Regions from separate parts of the Rhizobium sp. NXC14 genome, predicted to be linked through region 2. Evidence: predicted binding sites of a transcription regulator. Region 2 holds the regulator's gene; each other region holds the start of a gene.
What was found. Region 2 encodes PhoB, which activates phosphate uptake and scavenging genes when phosphate is short. Its sites were predicted from a motif close to TGTCATNNANCTGTCAT; they were not measured.
Positions count from the first base shown of each region.

Region 1: the regulator PhoB is predicted to act here: its motif matches at 2,512-2,528, upstream of NXC14_RS12245 (UDP-2,3-diacylglucosamine diphosphatase).
Region 3: the regulator PhoB is predicted to act here: its motif matches at 3,065-3,081, upstream of NXC14_RS16190 (DUF1045 domain-containing protein).

Region 1 is NZ_CP021030.1:2,476,684-2,482,527, reverse strand. It holds gene NXC14_RS12260 (FAD-binding oxidoreductase) at 1-984, shown strand, start outside; gene NXC14_RS12255 (phosphoglycerate mutase family protein) at 1,050-1,799, opposite strand; gene NXC14_RS12250 (hypothetical protein) at 1,982-2,314, opposite strand; gene NXC14_RS12245 (UDP-2,3-diacylglucosamine diphosphatase) at 2,589-3,401, shown strand; gene NXC14_RS12240 (MFS transporter) at 3,567-4,784, shown strand; gene dgcA (N-acetyl-D-Glu racemase DgcA) at 4,736-5,719, opposite strand; gene NXC14_RS12230 (MlaE family lipid ABC transporter permease subunit) at 5,817-5,844, shown strand, end outside.
Region 2 is NZ_CP021030.1:511,568-517,411, reverse strand. It holds gene NXC14_RS02535 (aspartate aminotransferase family protein) at 1-625, opposite strand, end outside; gene NXC14_RS02530 (GcrA family cell cycle regulator) at 1,050-1,583, shown strand; gene phoB (phosphate regulon transcriptional regulator PhoB) at 2,172-2,855, opposite strand; gene phoU (phosphate signaling complex protein PhoU) at 2,981-3,694, opposite strand; gene pstB (phosphate ABC transporter ATP-binding protein PstB) at 3,739-4,554, opposite strand; gene pstA (phosphate ABC transporter permease PstA) at 4,570-5,844, opposite strand, start outside.
Region 3 is NZ_CP021030.1:3,281,975-3,287,818, forward strand. It holds gene NXC14_RS16170 (ureidoglycolate lyase) at 1-379, opposite strand, end outside; gene NXC14_RS16175 (HepT-like ribonuclease domain-containing protein) at 385-747, opposite strand; gene uraD (2-oxo-4-hydroxy-4-carboxy-5-ureidoimidazoline decarboxylase) at 744-1,244, opposite strand; gene puuE (allantoinase PuuE) at 1,244-2,167, opposite strand; gene NXC14_RS16190 (DUF1045 domain-containing protein) at 2,282-2,989, opposite strand; gene NXC14_RS16195 (FAD-binding oxidoreductase) at 3,104-4,282, opposite strand; gene mnmD (tRNA (5-methylaminomethyl-2-thiouridine)(34)-methyltransferase MnmD) at 4,281-5,009, shown strand; gene NXC14_RS16205 (response regulator) at 5,036-5,844, opposite strand, start outside.

The DNA.
Region 1 (5,844 bases), 2.0 Mb from region 2:
GGCCTGACGCTCGGCGGTGGTTTCGGCTGGCTCACGCGGAAATTCGGGTTGACCCTCGACAATCTGATTTCGGTCGATGTGGTGACGGCCAACGGCGAACTGGTGAAGGCGAGCGAGACGGAGCGGCCGGACCTGTTCTGGGCGCTGCGCGGCGGCGGCGGCAATTTCGGCGTCGTGACCTCCTTCGAATTCCAGCTCAACCCGCTCCAGCCCGAAGTTTTCGCCGGACTGGTCGTGCATCCCTTCGCCGATGCGGAAAACGTTCTCAGGGAATATCGCGAGGCGCTGGAAACAGCACCCGACGAGCTGACCTGCTGGGTGGTGATGCGCCAGGCGCCGCCGCTGCCGTTCCTGCCGGCCGATTGGCACGGCAAGGAAATCGTCGTGCTTGCTATGTGCTATTGCGGGGACATGGCGGCGGGCGAAAAGGCGGCGGCGAGGTTGCGCGGGATCGGAAAGCCGATCGCCGACATTGTCGGCCCGATGCCGTTCATCGGCTGGCAGCAGGCATTCGACCCGCTTCTAACGCCCGGCGCCCGTAACTATTGGAAGAGCCAGGATTTCGCCTCCCTTTCCGATGCGGCGATCGAGGTTCTCATCAATGCCGTGCGGAAGCTGCCAGGGCCGGAATGCGAAATATTCATCGGCCATGTCGGCGGCGCCGCCGGCCGCGTGCCGACCGAAGCCACGGCATTTCCACAGCGCAGTTCGCATTTCGTCATGAATGTCCATGCACGCTGGCGGGAAACCGAGATGGACGGAAACTGCATCGGCTGGGCGCGCGAACTTTTCGAGGCAACCAAGCCGCATGCTGTGGGCACTGCCTACATCAACTTCATGCCTGAGGACGAGACCGACCGGGTCGAAATGGCCTACGGGGCTAATTATGCGCGCCTTTCGGAAATCAAGCTGCGCTACGATCCGAACAATTTGTTCCGGATGAATCAGAATGTGAAGCCGATGGCGGCGGTCCGAGCTGCTTGAATAGATGAAGCGTAGAAGACCCCGCCCAAAACCGCTCCCCACAAGGGTCCCTTGTGGGGAGCGGTTTACCCACCGCGCTTCGGCGTCATCGTCACGTCAGCGCCATAGGCATCGCGCAGTTGGTTCTCCTGTCCCGGCTGCCGGTCGGCGGCCTGGTGCAGCGGTATCGTGTCGTAGCCCTGCAATCGCGTTCCCTCGATCAGCGTAACGTCGGAATTCCCAGGATTGTCGGAGCGCTCGAACCAGTCGACGGAGTGGTGCAGGAAATTCATTTCGATCGCCCGGTTGGTGACCCCGTGGCCGACGATCGCGACGTTGTGGTCGCCGTTTTCGGCCTCGCGCATGACGGTCTGAAGGAAGAGACGCACCCGCTGCGCCACGTCCGCCCGGCTTTCGCCGTCCGGCGGCCGCGCATAGAACTTGCCGCTATTGTTGCGCAGCCTCGCCCATTTTTCGAACTCCTCGGGGAATTTCTGCTTCTGCTCGGCACGGTCGTAGATTTCGGTGAAGAGGCCGAAATCCTGCTCGCGCAGAAGATAATCTTCCCTGACATCGCCGACGAAGTTTTCCGGCAGCGCTTCGAGCAGCGCATCCTTGCTCTGGCGCGTGCGCAGAAACGGCGAATACCAGATATGCAGCTTCTGGAATCCCTGGCTCGGCAGCCCTTTGAGGTACGAAGCGATGACAGCGCCTGCCTCAGCCGCCTGGCGATAGCCCCATTCAGTCAGCGGCACATTATGATCGCCGAATTGGCGGTAGGCCTGTTCGTTGATGTTGCCGAGGGATTCGCCGTGGCGAACGAGAAAGAGACGCATCGGCCATCCCGCTTTGTCGGACATGGAATCGTTGTCATCATGAACGCGCTCGATCGGCAGGGCAATATTGCCAGCCGAAAAGGGGCGTAGCGTCTGGTCGCCGCTTGCCCCCAATCCGCTTGGCCCGTCGATCTTGGTCACTCAGTTCCAAATCGAGAAGCGAGAGAGCGTCTTCCGGGCTATTAGCGGCCCTGGAAGATCTTGATGAGTTTTGGCGTAAACCGGTGAGCCTTGATGTCGAGCAGATCCTGATACGTAGCGCGACCGGAGATCGCTGCCGTCAGATATCGCTGACAGGCGATTCTCGGAGCGTCATTGTCGGAAACGTTTGTCACGATCCCCGCGGCGCGCCGCGCATTTGCATCGAAATCCTTTGTGCACACTTTGACGAACTCGTTTCTCGCTCTCGCGCTGCCTTGCAGCAGCGTTACTGTTGCATCATAGTCCTGCTGCGTCGGTGCACAGCCGGCAAGCAGTGCCATAGAAATCATTATTGTCGCGGTTCGGGCGCGCATCATCAATATCCTCCAGGTTACGCCTTGATCGGCAGCTGCTGTTAATTTGATTCTCGGCATGCGGGAAAGGCCCAGGACCTCGCAGGGAGAAATTGCGATAATCGGATTTCCGATGTCGCTATTGCGAGCTTCGTAACGATGGGATCTGCGTTTACCATCCAGACGGAACGGCGGGTTGGCAGGGCTTTTCCCCAGCTTGTCATCTTCCTGAAACACGAGTCTGGTTTTGGAAGGCTAGATGAAAGATGGGGCACGAGCACTGTTCGTGACAGACATGATGGAACCCAGACATTTCCGCACGCTCTTCATTTCCGATGTGCATCTCGGCTCGAAGGCCGCGAAGGCTGATTTCCTGCTGGATTTCCTGCGCTACCACGAAGCCGATACGATCGTGCTCGTCGGCGACATCGTCGACGGCTGGCGCCTGAAGCGCAACTGGTACTGGCCGCAGGTCTGCAACGACGTCGTCCAGAAACTGCTGCGCAAGGCGCGCAAGGGCACGCGCGTCGTCTACATCCCCGGCAATCACGACGAATTCCTACGCGACTTCCCGGGCATGCATTTCGGCGGCATCGAGGTCGTCGAGCGCATGATGCATGACGGCGCGGACGGCAAGAAATACCTGATCCTGCACGGCGACGAGTTCGACGTCGTTGTCCGCAACGCCCGCCTGCTCGCCTATCTCGGTGACTGGGCCTATGATACGGCAATCCGCATCAACATCCTGCTCGCCGCCGTCCGCCGTCGCCTTGGCATGCCATATTGGTCGTTTTCCGCCTGGGCGAAGCTGCAGGTCAAGCATGCGGTCAATTTCATCGGCGAGTTCGAACGCGTCGTGGCTGAAGAGGCGCGCAAGAGCGGAGCCGACGGGGTGATCTGCGGCCACATCCACCACGCCGTCATCCAGGAGATGGACGGCATCCGCTACATCAACACTGGCGACTGGGTGGAAAGCTGCACAGCGGTTGCAGAGCATGAGGACGGCACGTTCGAGCTGATCACCTGGCGAGCGCTTGCTAGCGCAGTGCCGGCGCTTACCGCAGTCGAGCGTCTCGAAGAGGCGGAACTCGCCGCGCAGGCAGCGTGATTTTACAGCCGTCGCAGTCGCGGCGGCTCGCCGGCAATTTAGCCGTTACCGCGAGGTAACAGGCCCAATTTATTTTCTAAAACGTTTCCGGACGGCTATTTCTCGCAATGGTCGCGCCCCGGGGTGGTGTGTTAGGAAAACATCTAGTTTCCTTCAGGTCCACCGATGATTCCCGCTCAACATTCTTCGGGTGAGGGAGCGCCGCCGCGCTTCCGGCTGCTCAGCGCGCTGTCCTATTGCGCGCCGCTGCTCGTCAATGGCGTCGTGCTGCCATTTTTCCCGGTTTGGCTGCAAACCCATAGTTTCAGTGACCGTGAAATCGGCATTATTCTCGCCATACCGATGGTGGTTCGAGTCCTGGTAGCACCTGTCGTCGCCATGATCGCCGACCGCATGAAGGAGCGCTCGACCGTGCTGCTCTGGTCGGGTGGCCTGTCGCTGCTGACGGCGATCGCGCTTTACTGGACGACCAGCTTTTGGCCGGTGACAATCATCTTCGCGCTGCAGGGCGCCACCTTTGCGCCCTATGTGCCCGTGGTCGAATCGATCGTCATTTCAGGCGTGCGCCGCTGGGGGCTCGATTATGGGTCGATGCGCGTATGGGGCTCGATTGCCTTCATCGTCTCGACGCTCCTCGGCGGTCAGCTGATCGGCCGGGGGGGCGGCGGCATGGTGCTCGTCGTCATGGTGTTCGGCTTCACGATGATGGTGGCGATGGCGATCTTCTGTCCGCGGATCGGGCCCACACGGCGGCGCGGCCAGCCGATCGACCTGCCGGCCGCCACCGGCAGCGGGTTGCGCGAACCACATTTGCTGCTGCTCCTGATCGGAGTTGCCATCCAGCAGTCGAGCCACGCGGTGCTCAATGCTTTTTCCTCGATTTATTGGCATCAGCTCGGCTTTTCCGGCACCGAGGTCGGCTTGCTCTGGAGCGCCGGCGTTGCTTCGGAGGTGACGGTGTTCTTTCTATCGAAGCGTCTCAATCGGCGCTTCAATGCCTGGACATTGATCCGCTTCGGCTGCGCCATCAGCGTCTGCCGCTGGATCCTGTTTCCCATGAATGCCGGCTTTGCCGGCTTCTTCCTGCTGCAATGTTTCCACGGCTTCACCTATGCCTTCGTGCATACCGGCGTGCAGCGGAGAATCGTGGCGACGGTGCAGGAAACGCAGGAGGCCTCGGCGCAGGGCGCCTATTTCTTCTATGTCGGCATGGCGATGGGGTTGATGACCATCGCTTCGGGCTACCTCTACGCCTGGCTCGGCTTTGTCAGCTATTACGTCATGGCGCTCGTCGCGCTTTCCGGCCTCGGGCTGGTCATCTCAGCCTACTATCTTCAGCCCCAGAGGGTGCTTTCCGGCGGAAAGACCAGGGAAGCGGCGTAGCGCAGGCCGGGTTGGCGGTCGCGGGCAAGCAGCAGCGGGCCGTCGAGATCGACGAAATCGGCATCCTGCGCGAGCAGCACGGCTGGCGCCATCGCAAGCGAAGTCCCGACCATGCAACCGATCATGATCGAAAAGCCGAGCCTCACCGCTTCGGCCTTCATCGCCAAGGCCTCGGTGAGGCCGCCTGTCTTGTCGAGCTTGATATTGATCGCATCATAACGGTCGGCAAGGCTTGCGAGGTCTCCGGTGTGATGCACACTCTCGTCGGCGCAGACGAGCAACGGGCGGCGGATTTCGGCAAGCAGCGCATCGCGGCCTGCCGGCAACGGTTGCTCGACGAGGGCAACGCCCGCCTCCGCGGCGATCTGCAGATGACGTTCCAGCACCGCCTCCGGCCAGCCCTCATTGGCGTCGAGAATGATCGCAGCATCGGGTGCGGCCGCGCGGACTGCGCGGATGCGGCTTTCATCGTCGCTGGTTCCCACCTTGACCTTGAGCAGAGCGCGACCGGCATGTTCGCGCGCCTGCGCGGCCATCACTTGCGGCTCGCCGAGCGAGATGGTGTAGGCTGTCGTGAGCGGTTTGAGCGCCGTGAGGCCGAGGCGGGCGGCGACCGTTTGGCCCGTCCGTTTTGCTTCGAGATCCCAGAGAGCGCAATCCACGGCGTTGCGTGCGGCACCCGGCGTCATCGCCGACAAGAGGTCGTCGCGCGAAATGCCGGATTCGATCAGCGGGCGCGCTGCCTCGATCTGGGCCAAGACGCTCTCCATGGTCTCGCAGTAGCGGCGGTAGGGCACGCATTCGCCATGCCCTTGCGCGCCTTCTTCCGTGACTTCGCAGCTAATGACCTCGGCCTTAGTCTTTGCGCCGCGCGAGATGGTGAAGGTCCCGGCAATCGGAAAGGAATTCATCTGGATATCGAGGGTGCGCGGCATTATTGCTATCCTGCGAGCATGGAAATTGGACGTTGCTTCTGTATATTGACGCGCCGGCGGCGATCCGCTTCGCGAGTCGGCAATGTCGCCGTAAGCCTTGAAAGACACAAGTATCTTGAACGCCG
Region 2 (5,844 bases):
TTTCGTCGCAGATCCGGCGAAGCGCCTTCATGAATTCGCCGGTGGCGGGACGCACGCCGCCCTCGCCTTGCACCGGCTCGATCAGGATTGCGGCCGTCGCATCGGTAATGGCGGCGCGGACGGCCTCGATGTCGCCGAACGGCACCTGATCGAAACCCGGAGCCTTGGGGCCGAAACCTTCGAGATATTTCTCCTGACCGCCGGCGGCAATCGTCGCGAGCGTGCGCCCATGGAAGGCACCCTCGAAGGTGATGATATGGAACCGCTCGGGATGCCCCTTGGAAAACTGGTAGCGGCGCGCGGTCTTGATGGCGCATTCGAGCGCCTCGGCGCCAGAATTGGTGAAGAACACCTTATCGGCGAAGGTAGCGTCCGTCAGGCGCTTGGCGAGGCGCTCCTGGCCGGGGATCTCATAGATGTTGGAGAGGTGCCAGACCTTGTCGGCCTGCTCCTTCAGCGCCGCGACCACATGCGGGTTGCCATGGCCGACGGAGGTGACGGCGACACCGGCGCCGAAATCGAGATAGCGCTCGCCGCTCTCGGTGATCAGCCATACGCCCTCGCCTCGCTCGAACCGCAGCGGGGCGCGAGAATAGGTGTCATAAAGCGGCGCGGCTTCAGCCATGGCGCGGGTCTCCCGTTCAATGTTGTCTTGCACGGACTCCGGCTAACAAAACCAGGTCCAAAAAATCAAAAATGCCGCCTTTCGGCGGCGAGCGGTACTATTTCCTTTTCGCGCTGCAATGTCAACAAAACTGGCGCCTTAGCCTATGCAGCAAGCTTGTGCAGCGGCACTTTCGGCCTTCAACAGGCATTATTGCAGAAATGCCACGCAGAGGCAGCAAGTTGGGGAAAACTTGAAATTCGATTCATCCGGATTCCCGCGACTCTTGTCACGGAGTCAGCCTCACACTAGGTTAAAGTTCAATTACTAGACTGCATGCGGCGGAACTAGTCACCAAAATTGATCAAGCGTTTCTTGTTTCGGAGGCTTCCGGGACAACGGTGAGGGATTCTGCCATCACCAACGCAAAAGGTGGAGACAGGGCATGAACTGGACAGACGAGCGGGTCGAGAAACTCAAGAAGCTTTGGGCCGAAGGACTGAGCGCCAGCCAGATTGCTGCGCAGCTTGGCGGCGTCAGCCGAAATGCCGTTATCGGCAAGGTGCACAGGCTCAGCCTTCCCGGCCGCGCCAAGGCCGGCGGCACGGCCACCGCGGCGCGCACGCCGAAGCGCCAGACAGCCGCGCCGCGCGCGCCGAACTACGCCTCCCGGATCACCACCCGCACCGTGACCCGTCAACAGGGCGCAACGATGCTGAAGGAAGAGATCGAGGTCGATGCCGTCGAGGAAATGGAATATGTGCCGGCCGGCAATGTGGTCGTGCCGATTTCTCGCCGCCTCGGCCTGACGGAGCTCACCGAACGCACCTGCAAATGGCCGGTCGGCGACCCGCTCAAGGAAGATTTCCATTTCTGCGGCTGCGAGTCCCCCGACAATTCGCCCTATTGCAGCTATCATCAGAAGCTTGCCTATCAGCCGATCAACGAAAGGCGCCGGGCCGCGGCACGGGTCAGCTGAGCGGACAGGTATTGCCGAGAACGAGAAACGGGCCGAGTGGCCCGTTTTTTTATTCGATTGGGGAAGTGACCTTTGCGTTTAGCAACCAAGCCAACCCCACACTCCGTCATCCCGGGGCTTGGAGGAGAAGTGGTGCCTGGACAGATAAGCCACGCCAGTGCGATGAAGCTGGTTCTGCAGCGGCGATGGATCGGCGGCAAAAACGGGTGCTACAGGTTGCACCACCGGCGCGTTTGGCGAGAGCGCCAACCACACGCTCCGTCATCCCGGGGCTTGACCCGGCTTGACCCTGGGATCGACAACCAAGCACTCGGCTTCGATAATTTCCCTGCAGTTGGATGCATCCCTGTTCCCGCAGCGCCGGCCCGATGGATCCCAGGGTCAAGCCCTGGGATGACGGAGGAGAGGTGATGCCGGGACAAGTCGGCTCTGCAGGCGCGATGGAAAGGTGGTGCCGAGACGCATAAGCCTCGCCGGCGCAATGACGCTGGCGAAGAAGCGGCTGCGATCGACGACGGCAAGGGGGGCCTCACAAGCCGTACTGCCGTGCGTTTGGCGGGAACGCCCATCTCACACACTCCCTCAGCCTCAGGCTTCCATAGAATAGCCGGCGCCGCGGACGGTGCGGATGACGTCCTGCATGTTGGAGAAGTTCAGCGCCTTGCGCAGGCGTCCGACATGGACGTCGACGGTTCGTTCGTCGACATAGATGTCGTGACCCCAGACGCCGTCGAGCAGCTGCGAGCGGGAAAAGACCCGGCCCGGCGACGACATCAGGAATTCCAGCAGGCGAAATTCGGTCGGGCCGAGGCGGACTTCGCGGCTCTTGCGGTGGACGCGATGGGTTTCGCGGTCGAGCTCGATATCGCCGCATTTCAGCACCGAGGACAGCACCTCGGGGCGGGCACGGCGCAGCATCGCCTTGACGCGGGCGACGAGTTCGGGGGTCGAGAAGGGCTTGACGACATAATCGTCGGCGCCGGTGGACAGTCCGCGCACACGCTCGCTCTCCTCGCCGCGCGCCGTCAGCATGATGATCGGCAGTCGCTCGGTTTCCGGCCGCATGCGCAGGCGCCGGCAGAGTTCGATGCCGGAGACGCCGGGCAGCATCCAGTCGAGGATGAGCAGGTCGGGCGTGCGCTCCTGAAGCCTGATTTCGGCCTCGTCGCCGCGCAGGATGGTATCGACCTCGAAGCCTTCGGCTTCGAGATTATAGCGAAGGAGCACGCTGAGCGCTTCCTCGTCTTCAACAACTGCGACTCTCGGGATCATGCGTGTCCGTCTCCTCGCGCACAAGCCTTAAACTCGGGGTCTAAGCAGGCGTCCTGCGCAAATTCAGAAATTGGCTGCGACCTCTTTGCGCGCCCCGAACGGGCGCGCACGCAATCTTGGAAGGATTATTCCGTCGCGGCGCCGACGGTGTTGGCGCTGTCATCCTTCGGGCGATCACCTTCCGGCTGGGCGCCTGTTGCCATGTAGTAGATCGTCTCGGCGATGTTGGTGGCATGGTCGCCGATGCGTTCGATGTTCTTGGCGCAGAAGAGCAGATGCGTGCAGCTCGTGATGTTGCGCGGATCTTCCATCATGTAGGTCAAGAGCTCGCGGAACAGCGAGGTGTACATGGCGTCGATCTCGTTGTCGCGTTCGCGGATGGCGGTCGCCTTGTCGGCAGCGCGTGTCGTATAGACGTCGAGCACTTCCTTGAGCTGGACAAGCGCCAGCTCGGAGAGATGCTCGAGACCGCGGGCGAGCTTGCGGGGCACGCCGGTGCTCTGCACGGCGATGACGCGCTTGGCGGTGTTCTTGCCGAGGTCGCCGACGCGTTCGAGATCGGCGGCGATGCGGATCGAACCCATGATTTCGCGCAGGTCCGCCGCCATCGGCTGACGGCGGGCGATGGTGACGATCGCCTTGTCGCCGATTTCGCGCTCGGTATGATCGAGGATCACGTCGTCGGAGATGACCTTCTGCGCCAGCGCGGTATCGCCGTTGACCAGCGCCCGGACCGATTCGGCGACCATCTGTTCGGCCAGGCCGCCCATTTCGGAAATCCGCCTGGAAAGGAACTTCAGATCATCATCATAGGCAGAATAAATATGTGTCGATGCCATGGGGCTTTGTCCTCGAATAAGGGGAAGGCTTCGGATGGCCGTGATCAGCCGAAGCGACCCATGATGTAGTCCTGGGTACGGGGATCGTCCGGATTGGTGAACATCTTGTCGGTGTCGTTCTCCTCGACAAGATTGCCGAGGTGGAACATGGCGGTGCGCTGCGAGACGCGCGCGGCCTGCTGCATGGAGTGGGTGACGATGACGATCGTATAGTTTTCGCGGAGCTCGTGGATCAGCTCCTCGACCTTGGCGGTGGCGATCGGGTCAAGGGCCGAGCAGGGCTCGTCCATCAGGATGACTTCCGGGCTGACGGCAACGGCGCGGGCAATGCACAGGCGCTGCTGCTGACCGCCGGAGAGGCCCGTGCCGGATTCGTGCACGCGGTCCTTGACCTCGTTCCAGAGGCCGGCGCGCTGCAGGCTGCTCTCGACGATCTGGTCGAGATCGGCCTTCGACTTGGCGAGACCGTGGATGCGGGGGCCGTAGGAGACGTTTTCATAGATCGACTTGGGGAATGGGTTCGGCTTCTGGAAAACCATGCCGACGCGGGCGCGAAGTTCGACGACGTCGATATCCGGATCATAGATATCGTCGCTGTCGAGCGTGATCTTGCCGGTAACGCGGCACCCCTCGATCGTGTCGTTCATGCGGTTCAGGCTTCGCAGGAAGGTCGACTTGCCGCAGCCCGAGGGGCCGATCAGGGCGGTTACGGTGTTTTCGCGGATGTTCAGGTTCACGTCGAAAAGCGCGCGCTTCTCGCCGTAGTATACGGAGACATCCTGTCCGATCATTTTATACGGGACGTTGCTCATCTTCTGATCCAGCGCCTTTTCAACTGCAGCTTCCGTCAGCATGTTCATGATGTTTAACTCCGTTTACCAGCGGCGCTCGAAGCGACGACGCAAGAGGATGGCGCCCATGTTCATGACGACCAGGAACAGGAGCAGGACGATGATGGCACCCGAAGTACGCTCCACGAAGGCACGTTCGGCCTCGTTCGCCCACATATAGACCTGCACGGGCAAGGCCGTCGAGGGCTCGAGCGGTGTCGCGGGCGCATTGGCGACGAAGGCGACCATGCCGATCAAGAGCAGCGGCGCGGTTTCGCCGAGCGCGTGCGCCAGGCCGATGATCGTGCCGGTGAGGATGCCGGGCATGGCAAGCGGCAGGACGTGGTGGAACACCATCTGCATCTTCGAGGCGCCGAGGCCGAGAGCTGCGGCGCGGATCGAAGGCGGCACGGCGCGCAGGGCCGCGCGGGTGGCGATGATGATCGTCGGCAGGGTCATCAGCGTCAGCACCAGGCCGCCTACCAGAGAAGCCGAGCGCGGCAGGCCGATGAAGTTGATGAAGACGGAAAGGCCGAGCAGACCGTAGACGATCGACGGGACGGCTGCGAGGTTGTTGATGTTGACCTCGATCAGGTCCGTCAGCCTGTTCTTCGGCGCAAACTCCTCGAGATAGATCGAAGCGGCGACGCCGATCGGCAGCGACAGAACCAGCACGATCAGCATCAGGTAGAGCGAGCCGATGAGGGCGACGCCGAGACCGGCGGCCTCCGGACGGCTGGAATTGCCGTTGACGAAGAGGCCGGTGTTGAACTGCTTCTGAAGAGCGCCGCTCGCCTTCAGCTGGTTCATCCAGTTGACCTGCTTGTCGTTGACCTTGCGGTTCTTCTCATCGACGGAAAGATCGATCTGGCCCTTGTTGGCGCTATCGATATTGGCATCGGCGAGCAGGGTGACGTTGACGGTCTTGCCGATGATCGAGGGATCGGCGACGACCAGATCGCGCAGCTGGATCGGCGCGCTCTTGGAGAGCATGGCGGTTGCATCGCGCACATCCGGACGGCTCGATGCATTGATGTTCAGCTGCTTGACGATCGCGTCGCGCAGCAGAACCGGATAGTTGGCGGCAATCAGCACCGAAGGATCGGTCGCCCGCTTGCTGTTCGGATCGATCGTCTTTTCGGCGAATTCGACCGGCAGGGTGATCGTCGTCTGTTGGAAGGCGGTGTAGCCTTTGCCGATCACCGTCCACAGCAGGACGAAGAGGAAGATAAGGCCGAAGGCGATGGCGGCGATACCGTAGGCCTGGAACCGGCGCTCGGCGGCATAGCGGCGCTTGATGCCGATATCACGGCGGGCCGG
Region 3 (5,844 bases), 1.7 Mb from region 2:
GATGCCAGACATTGCGGCGGTAGTTCACACCCTGGTCTCCGCGCGCGAAAAACACCTGCGGCCTGCCCGGACGTCCGCCCTCGTCCTCGGAGACGACGACGAGGAATGGGCGGCCGGAGATCGGCGAGAAACTCTGGCTCCCGAAGGGATGGCGTTCCATCATGTCGACGTTATAAGGGAAGCTGCGCGGCTGGCCGCGAAAGAGATTGATGATGACGCGCGCGCCCTCGCCCGCCGCCTCCGCCGTGGCCAGCGCATGGAAGCGTTCGGTCGTGCCGCCGTTGATGAGCCGCATCGAGGCTGGATCGGCTTCGATCACTTCGCCGAAAGGAGCAAAGGCCGATCTGGTAAGCGGGCGGATATCGAGAAAATCAGCCAACGGGTTCACTCACCTTCGGCGTGCCAGTGACGAATAGCGTCGATCTCGACGAGAAGTTCCGGCAGCGTGCGATAGGTTGCATCCCAGATGTCCGAGGGATCGAGAGCGAAGACGTCTTCCAGGATACGGTTGCCGGTTCCGCAGATTTTCGTCCACGGCAGAGTGGGATGCTCGGTTGCGAATTCCGGATGGGCTACGAGCAGTCGGGAAGCAGCCGCGCCGATAGTGAAGTGGCAGAAGGCGACCGCCTTGAAGGTGAGATTATCCTCGGCGAAGGCCGCCTCATCCATTCCGCCCACGAAGTATAGTGCTTCGGCTGCCGCCTTCTGCATTTCATTGAGATAGTCGATAGCACGAGGCTCGCTCATTTGCCCTCCGGCAACATCGATGTCAGGCGCAGCAGCGCGATCCGTTCGACCTGTGTCGTGGCGGTCGCGAATTCTTCATCCAGGTCATTGCCGATCCGCCTTTCGAAGGCCGAAAGGATATCGTCCTTGTCGAGCCCTCTGACGGCGATGATGAAGGGAAAGCCGAATTTTTCGACATAGGCTGCATTAAGTTCGGTGAAGCGGGCATGTTCGGCCGGGCTCAACCGATCGAGACCGGCGCCGGCCTGCTCCTTGCGGCTGTCCTCCGTGAGTTCGCCCGCTATCGCCAGACGCCCGGCAAGATCGGGATGGGCACGCAGCACGCCGAGACGCTCCTCCCGGCTCGCTGCACGGAAGACGGCGGCAAGAGCCGCATGCACGCCTGATGCCGTCAAAGGCTCCCTCAGACCCCCGGCGTCATAGGCGCGTTCGGCGATGAAAGGCGAATGCTCGAAGACGCCGCCGAAGCGGGAAACGAAATCCTCGCGCGACAACATCAGAGCGCATCCGGCTGATGATTCTTGTGCCAGTGCTCGGCGATTTCGATGCGGCGCGGAATCCAGACCTTGTCATGCTTCAACACATATTCGATGAAGCGCTTCAGAGAGGCTGCCCGGCCCGGACGCCCGACGAGGCGGCAATGCAGGCCGACCGACATCATCTTCGGGCTGCCGTCCTTGCCTTCCTCGTAAAGCGTGTCGAAAGCGTCCTTGAGATAGGTGAAGAACTGGTCGCCGGCATTGAAACCCTGCGGTGTGGCAAATCGCATGTCATTGGTTTCGAGCGTATAGGGGATGATCAGGAAGGGTTTCCCGTCGACGCCCTTCACCCAATAAGGCAGGTCGTCGGCATAGGAATCGGAGGAATAGAGGAAACCGCCCTCTTCCTGCACCAGTCGCAGCGTGTTGTCGGAAGGCTTTCCCTGATACATCCCGAAAGGCCGCTCGCCGGTGAGTTCGGTGTGCAGGCGCACGGCTTCGAGGATATGCTTGCGCTCGAGATCCTCGGGGAAATCCTTGTATTCCAGCCAGCGATAACCGTGGCTGGCGATCTCCCAACCGGCCTCCTTCATGGCCGCGACGGCTTCGGGGTTGCGCGCCATCGCCAGCGTCACGCCATAGACGGTCGCCTGCACCTTGAGACCCGTGAACATCCGCCAGAGCCGCCAGAACCCGGCGCGCGAACCATACTCGTAGATCGATTCCATGTTGAGATTGCGCTGCCCCGGCCAGGCCGCCGCACCGACAATCTCCGACAGCAGGTTTTCGGAAGCCGGATCGCCTTCGAGGATGCAGCTTTCGCCGCCCTCCTCGTAATTGATGACGAACTGCACGGCGACGCGGGCGTCGCCCGGCCACTTCGGATCGGGCGTCTGACGCCCGTAGCCGACGAGATTGCGCGGGTAGGTCTCGGATACCATCAAATCACCTTCTGAAAAGACGAAGGAACGGTATCATCCGCAGCCGGAATGTCGAGACGGAAACTGCACAGGAGCATTTCTCTTTTTAAAACAACCGGTTAGATCGACATCTGCTCAGGCGATCCTGCGCGCGCTGACCTTGCCCATCGGGTGGAGCGAGTGAACGCGGAAGGGACCGCCAGTGCCCTCCTCGATCATCAAAGCGACATTCGAAACGATCACCGGCTCCCTCAAGACGGGCTCGAAGATCGTTCCCAGCACTGGCTCGATGCGGGGCATGTCGATCGTGTGGATGGGGCCTGTCACCGGCATATGGAAGCGGAACTCCTCCATCACATAGGGATTGCCCCAACGATGCAGATTAGCGAATTGCGCCGCCGACAATCCGTCGGGATCGCTGCGTTCGATATCGGCTTCACTCAGCGGCGCCCGGAAACGATCGAACTCCTGAACGATCGCCGAAGCCAGATACTGGATCCGCTCACAGGGGGCGCTCGGCACCAGGCTGTAGAAATTGCCGAGCCGGGCGATTTCGAGACCTGGGATCTGGAAGGGAGCATATGTTCCGGCAAAACGCATGAGATCGCGCAGGAGTTGCGATTCGGACGTCTCGGCGGAGAGGCGAAAAGGCGCTTTCAGAACGCCGTGAAAACCATAGCGCCGCGGCACCGCAGTATAAAAGGCGATCTCATGAATGCCGAGGCCGCGGACGGCCGGAGGCTCCACCATATCGCCTGAAAACACGTTTCGGCCAAGCCAATTAGCGGCCACGAGCGACAAGGGGTCGCTCGCCGGAGGCGTGAAGCAAATGGCATAGCGCATGCAATTTCCTCCATGAAGGAAGTGAGCGCCGGGAAAATCCGGCGCTGCCGATGCGCAAGCAGATAGGTGATTTGCATGACAGAATAACGAAACGCAGCTGTATCTAATTCACGTTTAACGTGAAGCGACAGCGATATGGCTTGATATCGCGAAGCTTTCCGGCAGCGAAAATTCGCAATCTGTGTCGCCTGCCATACAAACCGCAGCCTCCGCCAGCCGATGGGCCAGCCCGAAGCTGACCTTGAAACCGCCGGTCAGTGCGATCAGTCGGGGATGGATGGGATGGCGGCCGATCATTGGATCGCGGTCGATGGCTTTCGGGCGAAGCCCCGCCCAACGTTCGATGACAGGGGCGCTGCGGAGCGCCGGCACGATCGCCCGCGCCGCCGCGATTAACGCGTCGAGCTGTGCATCGGTCGAGAGGGGGTCGTCGAAACGGTTCTCGCTGGTGCTGCCGACCGCCGCATGCCCCCCCTCATGCGCGACGATATAGAGTCCATCGAGGAAGATCGTCGGCAACGCCGGGTCGACATCTGCTTTCAACAGCGCCGCCTGCCCTTTCACCGGCTGGCCGAGCGGCTGCTTCAAGCCCGGCGTCAGCCGCTGCAGCGCGGGAAAGGACTGATGGCCGGCGGCCAGGATGCAGCGGCCGTACGTGATGATTTCGCCGCCGATCTCGGCCGTCCCGCGATCGGGATTGAGATCGGAGACAACAGCATTTTCCATGATGCGCACATGTTTTGCCCGCCGCAGCAATGCGATGAGCGCTGAGATCAAGGAGCGGGGCGCAACACGGGCGGCGAGCGTATCGTGCACGAAGCCACTTTCGCCGGCAGATGCGTCAGGCCAACCATCGACCGGCGGCCTGTCGATGACATGCCAGTGGAAGCGGCGTTCGCCGGTCCGCCAATGGCGCTCCGCATCTTCGGAATGGCCGCGGGCGATGCGCTTGAGATGCGGTTTCGGCAACGGGATCAGCCGCCCCGACCTGTTGTAGCCGGCCGACAGCCCGGTTTCTGCTTCAAGCGCCGCAATTTCGGTTTCGAGCGAGACCAGCGCATCGAACTGGAATTGCTTTTTCTCCGACCACCGGTCCGGCATATGCGGCATCAGCGCGCCTAGCAGTCCGCCGCTCGCGCCTCCGCCCAATCTGCCGCCGTCGGCGAGGACGGTGCTGATACCGCGGCGTTCGGCATGAATGGCCGCCCAGAGACCCATGATGCCGCCGCCGACGATCAGCAAGTCGCAAGAAGATTGACCGGACGTCGGCTGAGGACTATCGGCTTTTTCCATGAGAGACGTGAACCCCGATCAGATTGGCGCGGGCGCGCCGCAGCCGCTCGAATGGCGCGACGGCGATATGCCCTATTCCACCGTCTTTGGCGATCATTTTTATTGCCAGACCGATGGCCGGCTGGAATGCGGCCATGTCTTCCTCGCCGGCAACGGCCTGCCGGAGCGCTGGGCCGGCAGGCAGGAATTCATGATCGGGGAACTCGGCTTCGGCACCGGCCTGAATTTCGCCGAGACCTGGCGGCAATGGAAGCTTCACCGTGAACACGGCCAGCACCTGCATTTCATCTCCTTCGAACTCCATCCGATGCGCGGCGAAGAGATCGGCCGGGCGCTGTCGCATTGGCCGGAGATCGACGCGGAATGCGAGGCGCTGACGGCGGCCTGGCCGCAAACGCCAGCCGGAACCGTCTCGCTCGATCTCGATGCCCAAACGCGGCTCAGCGTCGTCTGCGGTGCGGCACTCGACGGCGTCGCAGCGGCAAAGCCGGGCTTCAACGCCTGGTATCTCGACGGTTTCGCGCCCTCGCGCAACGGCGACATGTGGTCGGAGGAACTGCTGCGTGAGGTCAACGAAAAGACTGTGGCCGGCGGCACCTTCGCAACTTACGCCGCGGCCGGCTTCGTTCGCCGCAACCTCATCGCCGCCGGCTTTGCAGTCGAACGCCGCCGGGGCTTCGCCGGCAAGCGCGAAATGCTCTGCGGCATTAAGGCACCTGCTCGGTAAGCCCTACGACTGCTACTCGATGGAGATCAGTAACTCGTGCGCTCCGGCTGCAGCTCATCCTTGCCGAGCCATTGCCGGATCTTCTCCTCCAGAAGTTCAGGGCTGATCGGCTTCGACATGTAATCGTCCATGCCGGCGTCGAGGCAGGCTTCGCGGTCGCTTTCAAGGGCATGGGCGGTAACGCCGATGATCGGCACCCGGTGGCCCTGCCCCTTTTCCCTTTCGCGGATCGTCCGGGTCGCTTCATGGCCGTTCATGACGGGCATCGAGACGTCCATCATGATGATGCGCGGCGTGTGGCTTTCCCAGGCGGCGACAGCCTCCTGCCCGTTGTCGACGACCAGGAAGGAAAGCCGCGTCGACTGCAGGATCTGGGTGAAGACGATCTGGTTGACCTCGTTGTCTTCGGCAACCAGCACGTCGACGAACTCGGCCGCCCGCTCTTGCGGCTCGGGCGCAGTTGCAAGTGCAGGCGCCGGTCCGACCGCTTCCGCCCGCAGCCGGGCGATATCGGCTTCAGAGGCCTGTTTGACGCGGCGGGCGCGGACGACCTCGACGACAGTATTGCGCAGCACGTTCGCGCGTGCCGGCTTCATCAGATGCGCATGGCCATTCAGCGCGGCGAATTCCTTTTCCGTGCCCGAAATATCCATCGACGTCAGGAAGATGATCGGCAGCTCGACGAAGCGGGGATCGGCGCGCAGCCGGCGCGCGACGTCGGCGCCGTTCATGTCGGGCATGTGATAGTCGAGCACGACGGCGTCGACGGTGACACCGAGATCGGCCGCTGCCTCGAGGATCGCCAGACCGGTGCCGCCACCTTCGGCAGCCACTC